Modestobacter italicus: one gene and its partner. The protein of the gene in region 2 interacts with the protein of the main gene of each other region in a pairwise test. Links are inferred from orthologs where the notes say so. Each region holds a gene or a part of one and is shown on either strand. Other genes may lie near its edges. The genes, in order: eno and rpe.

What was found.
Region 1: the proteins of rpe (region 2) and eno interact in binary tests that used the Escherichia coli proteins (3 or more experiments, as listed by UniProt). The link is inferred for Modestobacter italicus from one-to-one orthologs.

Annotation. Positions count from the first base shown.
Region 1 is NC_017955.1:980,394-983,669, reverse strand. Bases 24-2,991 are described here. They hold eno (phosphopyruvate hydratase), read right to left. Parts: upstream 2,166-2,991; coding sequence 882-2,165; downstream 24-881. Other genes in these bases: MODMU_RS04685 (DUF3592 domain-containing protein), read left to right, coding at 2,269-2,991; MODMU_RS04695 (FtsB family cell division protein), read right to left, coding at 350-877; MODMU_RS04700 (DUF501 domain-containing protein), read right to left, coding at 24-266. In the rest of the region: more of MODMU_RS04700, read right to left, coding at 1-23; more of MODMU_RS04685, read left to right, coding at 2,992-3,240. UniProt on the Escherichia coli protein: Catalyzes the reversible conversion of 2-phosphoglycerate (2-PG) into phosphoenolpyruvate (PEP). It is essential for the degradation of carbohydrates via glycolysis.
Region 2 is NC_017955.1:3,286,271-3,289,363, forward strand. What follows is about bases 218-3,002. They hold rpe (ribulose-phosphate 3-epimerase), read right to left. Parts: upstream 2,048-3,002; coding sequence 1,388-2,047; downstream 218-1,387. Other genes in these bases: MODMU_RS15715 (riboflavin synthase), read right to left, coding at 218-334; ribD (bifunctional diaminohydroxyphosphoribosylaminopyrimidine deaminase/5-amino-6-(5-phosphoribosylamino)uracil reductase RibD), read right to left, coding at 336-1,367; MODMU_RS15730 (hypothetical protein), read right to left, coding at 2,094-2,555; MODMU_RS15735 (VOC family protein), read left to right, coding at 2,793-3,002. Outside these bases: more of MODMU_RS15715, read right to left, coding at 1-217; more of MODMU_RS15735, read left to right, coding at 3,003-3,093. UniProt on the Escherichia coli protein: Catalyzes the reversible epimerization of D-ribulose 5-phosphate to D-xylulose 5-phosphate.

The DNA of each region.
Region 1 (3,276 bases), 2.3 Mb from region 2 along the record:
GCCAGCTCGTCCTGCCACTCCCGCATCCGCCCGGCCGACTCCAGCCGGCTGGCGGCGGCGGTGGCCCGCGGGCAGGTGAGGTAGTACAGCGTGGGGAACGGCGTGCCGTCCTCCAGCCGGGGTGCGGTCTCCACGACGTCGGGCTGGCCGCACGGGCAGCGGTGCGCCACCCCCACCAGCGCACGCGGCGGCCGGCCGAGCTGACGGGCGATGACGGCCCGCTCGTCAGCCGTGACGGGCGGGGAGGGCGGGGCGGGGCTGCTCACCCGACGAGTCTGCGGCAGGCACCCGAGCGCCCGCGCACGGCCCCCTCGCAGGGGCCCGTGCCGCGCGTCAGCGACGGGGTCGCTCAGCCGTCCGCGGCGGCGACGGAGCCGAGCAGGCCCTCGTACCAGGGCACCGGCGCCTCCGGGTCGACCGCGTCGGACGGCGCCGAGGCGCTGTCGCCCGGGTCGCCGGCGTCGCCGACGATGACCAGCCGGTCACCGGGCAGCACGTAGGTCAGCCGCTCCCGCGCCTGCTGGGCGATGTAGGCGGGGTCGGACTGCCGGTCCAGCTGCGCCTGCAGGTCGGCGGCGCGCCGGGTGAGCTCGTCGTGCTCGGCGGCGAGCTCGGCGAGCTCCTGGCGGCCGGCCACGTACTGGCGCAGCGGCCCGGCCAGGGTCAGCGCCAGCAGCAGCACCAGGGCGCCGAGCATGACGGCCCGGCCGGTGAAGCGCGGGCCGCGGCGGGGGGTCGTGCTGCGGGCGGCGCTGCGGGTGGTGCGTCGTCCGGGCCGGCTGTCGGCCGACCCGCGGGAGCCGGCCCGCACCGGCCGTGACGAGGCCCGGCGGCGGGTGCCGCCGGACCTGCCACGACGGGGGCGGGCCGTGCTCATGCGCTCAGCTGCGGGCGGCGAGCCGCGGGAAGGCGGCGGCGCCGGCGTAGCGGGCGGCGTCGTCGAGCTCCTCCTCGATGCGGAGCAGCTGGTTGTACTTGGCCACCCGCTCGCTGCGGGCCGGGGCACCGGTCTTGATCTGCCCGCAGTCCAGGGCGACGGCGAGGTCGGCGATCGTGGTGTCCTCGGTCTCGCCCGAGCGGTGGCTCATCATCGAGCGGTAGCCGCTGCGGTGGGCCAGCGTCACCGCGTCCAGCGTCTCGGTGAGCGTGCCGATCTGGTTGACCTTGACCAGCAGCGCGTTCGCCGCGCCGCGGGCGATGCCGTCGGCGAGCCGGGCCGGGTTGGTGACGAAGAGGTCGTCGCCGACGATCTGCACCCGGTCGCCCAAGGCCTGGGTCAGGGCGACCCAGCCGTCCCAGTCCTCCTCCGACAGCGGGTCCTCGATCGAGACGATCGGGTAGGCGTCCACCAGCCCGGCGTAGTACTCGGTGAGCTCGGCCGAGCTGAGGGTCTTGCCCTCGAAGGCGTACCCGGCGTCGCTGTGGAACTCGGTGGCGGCGACGTCCAGGGCGAAGGCGATGTCGGTGCCGACGGTGTAGCCGGCGGCCTGCACGGCCTCGACGATCAGGTCGAGGGCGTCGCGGTTGCTGGGCAGCGACGGGGCGAAGCCGCCCTCGTCGCCCAGGCCGGTGGACAGCCCGCGCTTCTTCAGCACCGACTTCAGCGCGTGGTAGGTCTCGGTGCCGACCGCGAGCGCCTCGGCGAAGGTCGCCGCGCCGATCGGGGCGATCATGAACTCCTGGACGTCGACGTTGCTGTCGGCGTGGGCGCCGCCGTTGAGGATGTTCATCATCGGCACCGGCAGCAGGTGGGCCGAGGGACCGCCGACGTAGCGGAACAGCGGCAGGCCGGCGGACTCCGCAGCGGCCTTGGCGACGGCGAGGCTCACGCCGAGGACAGCGTTGGCGCCGAGCCGCGACTTGTCGGGCGTGCCGTCGAGGTCGATCAGCCGCTGGTCGAGCAGCCGCTGCTCGGACGCCTCGAAACCGACGAGCTCAGGGCCGATCACATCCAGGACGCCGTCGACGGCCTGGGTCACGCCCTTGCCGTTGTAGCGGTCACCGCCGTCGCGCAGCTCCACCGCCTCGAAGGCGCCGGTCGAGGCGCCGCTGGGCACGGCGGCCCGGGTGATCGTCCCGTCGTCGAGGGCGACCTCGACCTCCACGGTGGGGTTTCCGCGCGAGTCGAGGATCTCTCGCGCGCCTACGGCGTCGATGCTGGCCACGGACCGCAGCCTAGCCAGCCCGGCCGCCGGTGCGGGACACCGCTGCGGTGAACGTCCGGGGACGACGGCCGGACACCTCGGCCGAGCTGGGACGATGGCCGCGATGACGCCGCCGACCTCCCCGCCGCCACCCCGCCCGCACCGGCGTGCGGTCCGCCAGCTCCTCCTCGGCCTGGTGCCGCTGCTCGTGGTCGGCCTGGTGCTGCTGGTCGCGCTCGCGCTGCGGCTCGGGGACGTCCGGGCACCGCTGGCCGCCGACACCGCGACGGCGACCGCGACCGTGACGGCGGTGGGGACGGCGCCGGACGGGCGGGGGCTCGACGTCTCGTTCACCGACGCGGACGGGACGCCGCGCACCGGCGTGGTCGAGCTGGAGCGGGCGCTCGACGTGCCGGTCGGCGCCGAGCTCGCGGTGCGCTACGACCCCGACGACCCGGCGGACGCCACCCGGGTGCACACCGACGGGGACGCCGCCTCGGCCGCGGTGAGCGACGTGGTCTTCGGCCTGCTGGCGGTGACGGTCGTGCTGCTGGCGGCCACCGCGCTGACCGCCGCCCGGCTGCTCGGGCGCCCCCGGTTGCGGTCCCGCCCGGCGCTCCGGCTGACCGCGACGCACGTCGTCGTCAGAAGGGGGCTGCTGGTGCGCAGCTGGCTGGAGGTCGACACCTCGGCGGGGCTGCGCTGGCTGCCGGTGCACTGGGCGCCCGAGCTGGACCGGCTGGTCCCCGGCGCCCGGATCGAGGTGCGCGGTGACCCGGCGCGGGACCGGCTGGTGCTGCCGGTGGTCGAGGGCGCCGAGGTCTGGCCGTCGGGGCGGGTGCGTGACCGCGAGCCGCGCGGCGAGCTCCGCCAGGCCGCCGTCGACCCGGCCGCGACCGAGGTGGGGCTGGCCCGGCAGGCCCGGGCCGACGGCGTGCTGCCGTTCCTGGCGCCGGTGCTGGGGCTGCTGTGGTCCTACGTCGACGGCAGCGGACCGCTGGGCTTCCTCGCCGCGACCGCGCTGTCCGCCGCCGTCCTGTTCTGGCTCCCGCAGCTGCTCGGCTCCGACCCCCGCGCGTCGAGCCACCAGGCATAGGAAGCTCTGCACCCGGTCTCGGGCGCGAGACCGGGT
Region 2 (3,093 bases):
TGCCCACGCCGTCGACGTGGCCCTGGACGATGTGGCCGCCGAGCCGTGTCTGCGGGGTGACGGCGCGCTCGAGGTTCACCGGGTCGCCGGCCGCGACGTCGCGCAGGCTGCTGCGGCGCAGGGTCTCGGCCATCACGTCGGTGCTCCACACGGCGCTGCCGTCGTCGTCGGGCTGGACGCCGGTGACGGTCAGGCAGACGCCGTTGACCGCGATCGAGTCGCCCAGCGCGACCCCCTCCAGCGCCCTGCGCGCCCGGATGCGCAGCACCGCGCTGTCCGCGCCGTCCTCGCGCACGACCAGGGTGCCGAGCTCTTCCACGATGCCGGTGAACACCTCAGCTCCCTCCGCCGGTCGGTCCTGGCCCCCCAGTGTGCCGGGTGGACCGCAACCGGATCTGCACGTCCCCGCCCAGGCGGGTGACGTCGGTGACGTGCAGGTGCAGCGCCGAGGTGATCGTGCTGATTCCCAGGTCCCCCACCAGCGGGGTCCCGGCGCCCAGCAGCTGGGGTGCGACGTGCACCACGGCCTCGTCGACCAGGCCCGCGGCGAGGAACGCCGCGGCCAGCGTGGGGCCGCCCTCGAGCAGCACCCGGCGGACGTCGCGGTCGTGGAGCTCGGCGAGCAGGGCAGCCGGGTCCGCGGCGCGGCTGACGTGGGTCGGGGCGGCGTCGTCGTGCACGCGGGCGGTGGCCGGCACCCGGCCGCGGCGGTCGAGGACCACGCGCAGCGGCTGGCGCTCGACGTTGCGGCCCTCGGCGTCGCGGACGGTGAGCTGGGGGTCGTCGGCCAGCGCCGTCCCGGAGCCGACCAGCACGGCGTCGCAGCCGGCCCGCAGCCGGTGCACCTCCGCCCGGGCCTCGGGTCCGGTGATCCACCGGCTGGTGCCGTCGGCGGCGGCGACCCGGCCGTCGAGCGTGCTGGCCACCTTCCACACCACGTGCGGCCGGTGCTCGGTGACGCCGGTCAGCCAGGCGGCGAGCGCGCCGAGCTCCGCCTCGGCCTGCTCGGCGCCGAGCTCGACGTCGATGCCGGCCGCACGCAGCCGCGCGGCCCCGCCCCCGGCGAGCCGGGTCGGCTCGGGGACGGCGACGACGACCCGGGCGACCCCGGCGGCCACCAGCGCGTCGGCGCACGGGCCGGTGCGGCCGGTGTGCGCGCACGGCTCGAGGGTCACCACGGCGGTGCCACCGCGGGCGCGCTCGCCGGCCTGCGCCAGCGCCTGCACCTCGGCGTGCGGTCCGCCCGGCGGCGAGGTGGCGCCCTCCCCCACGACCGTGCCGGCGGCGTCGAGCAGCACCGCGCCCACCGGCGGGTTGGGGCTCGTGGTGCCCAGGACCCGGAGCCCGAGCTCCCGGGCGCGTGCCATGGCCGCCTGCTCGGCGGGGGTCACCGGGCGGCCAGTGCCCGCAGTCCGGCGATCGCCGCGGCCGGGTCCTCGGCGCCGTAGACCGCCGAGCCCGCCACGAACACGTCGGCACCGGCCTCGGCGGCCGCACCGATCGTGTCGGCGTTGATGCCGCCGTCGACCTCGAGGAACAGCTGCAGGTGACCGGTCTGCACCAGCCGGCGGGCCTCCCGGACCTTGGGGAGCACCTCGGGCATGAAGGACTGGCCGCCGAAGCCGGGCTCGACGGTCATCACCAGCAGGGTGTCGAACTCCGGGAGCACGTCGAGGTAGGCCTCCAGCGGGGTGCCCGGCTTCAGCGCCAGCCCGGCGAGCGCACCGGCGGCCCGGAGGTCGCGCGCCACGGCGCGGGGGTCGCTGCACGCCTCGGCGTGCACCGTGACGTTGCGGGCGCCGGCCTCGGCGTAGCCCGGCGCCCAGCGCTCCGGGTCCTCGATCATCAGGTGGCAGTCCAGCGGCACCGGGCTGACCCGCTGGATGGCCTGGACGACCGGCAGGCCCAGGGTCAGGTTGGGCACGAAGTGGGCGTCCATGACGTCGACGTGCACCCAGTCGGCGTCGGCGATGCGCTGCACCTCGTCGGCGAGCCGGGCGAAGTCCGCGGACAGCAGGCTGGGCGCGATCATGGGTTCCCGGGACACGGAGGAGATCGTAGGTGGCCCCCTCCCCGCCCCCCGTCGAGCGCCGTCAGCCGGGGCCGGCGACGGCGCGCTCGCGGGCGGCGGCCCACAGCAGCCGGCTGATCTGCTCCTCCCCGGGGTCGGTGAGCTGGTCCCCGGTCAGGTGCCGCCGCCGGTGGGACAGCGACGCGGCCACGCCGATCCACGGGGTGTGCAGCTCGGCCGGGTACCAGGCCACCTGACCGCCGAAGAGCCCGGGCAGCCGGCGCCGCTGCGCGGACCGGGCGATGACGACGGTCGGTGCCCCCGCCGGCCGCTGGCGCAGCAGCCAGCGCAGCGCGGCCAGGCCGTCGGCGTGGTGCACGTAGACGTCGCAGATCGAGATCACCGCCGGCTGGTCGTCCAGCGCGCGCAGCGTGAGGCCGACCAGGTTGCCGAGCGCCTCGGCGTCCCCGCGCAGGTCACCCCGGGCGACGACCAGCACGATGCCGTCGCGGTGGCGCACCTCCACGGTGAACCCGTCCGCCATCGCCACCCCCGGCCGCCGGCCTCCGCCGACTGCTGGGCGGGCTCGTTGCATCGACGGGTCGGGGTCCCGGCAAACCTGCCGGCCGGGACCCGAGGGGCAGGCGTCACACGGCGCACCGGGCCGGCTGCGCTGCGTCCCCCGGCAGGGCCGGCGGCGTTCCCGCGGGAACGCCGCCGGGTCGATGAGTCCACGGCCCGGCGCCGGTCCTCCTGGCAGCAACCGAGGAGAGGACCCGTCATGGCCGTCGACCGCCTGCTCGCCGTCGTCCCGGTGTCGGACCTGGACGCCGCCGTCCCCTGGTACGAGCGGCTGTTCGGGCGGGCACCGGACAACCGGCCGATGCCGACGCTCGCCGAGTGGCGGGTCACCGGCAACGGCTGGGTCCAGGTGCACGTGGACGCCGACCGGGCCGGCCGGTCCCTGCTCAACCTGGCCGTCGACGACCTGCCCACGCACCTGGCGGAGCTGCGCGCCCGGGACCTGGTGGCCGACGACCCGCAGACGGTGACCAAGGGCGTCCAGCTGGCCTCGGTCACCG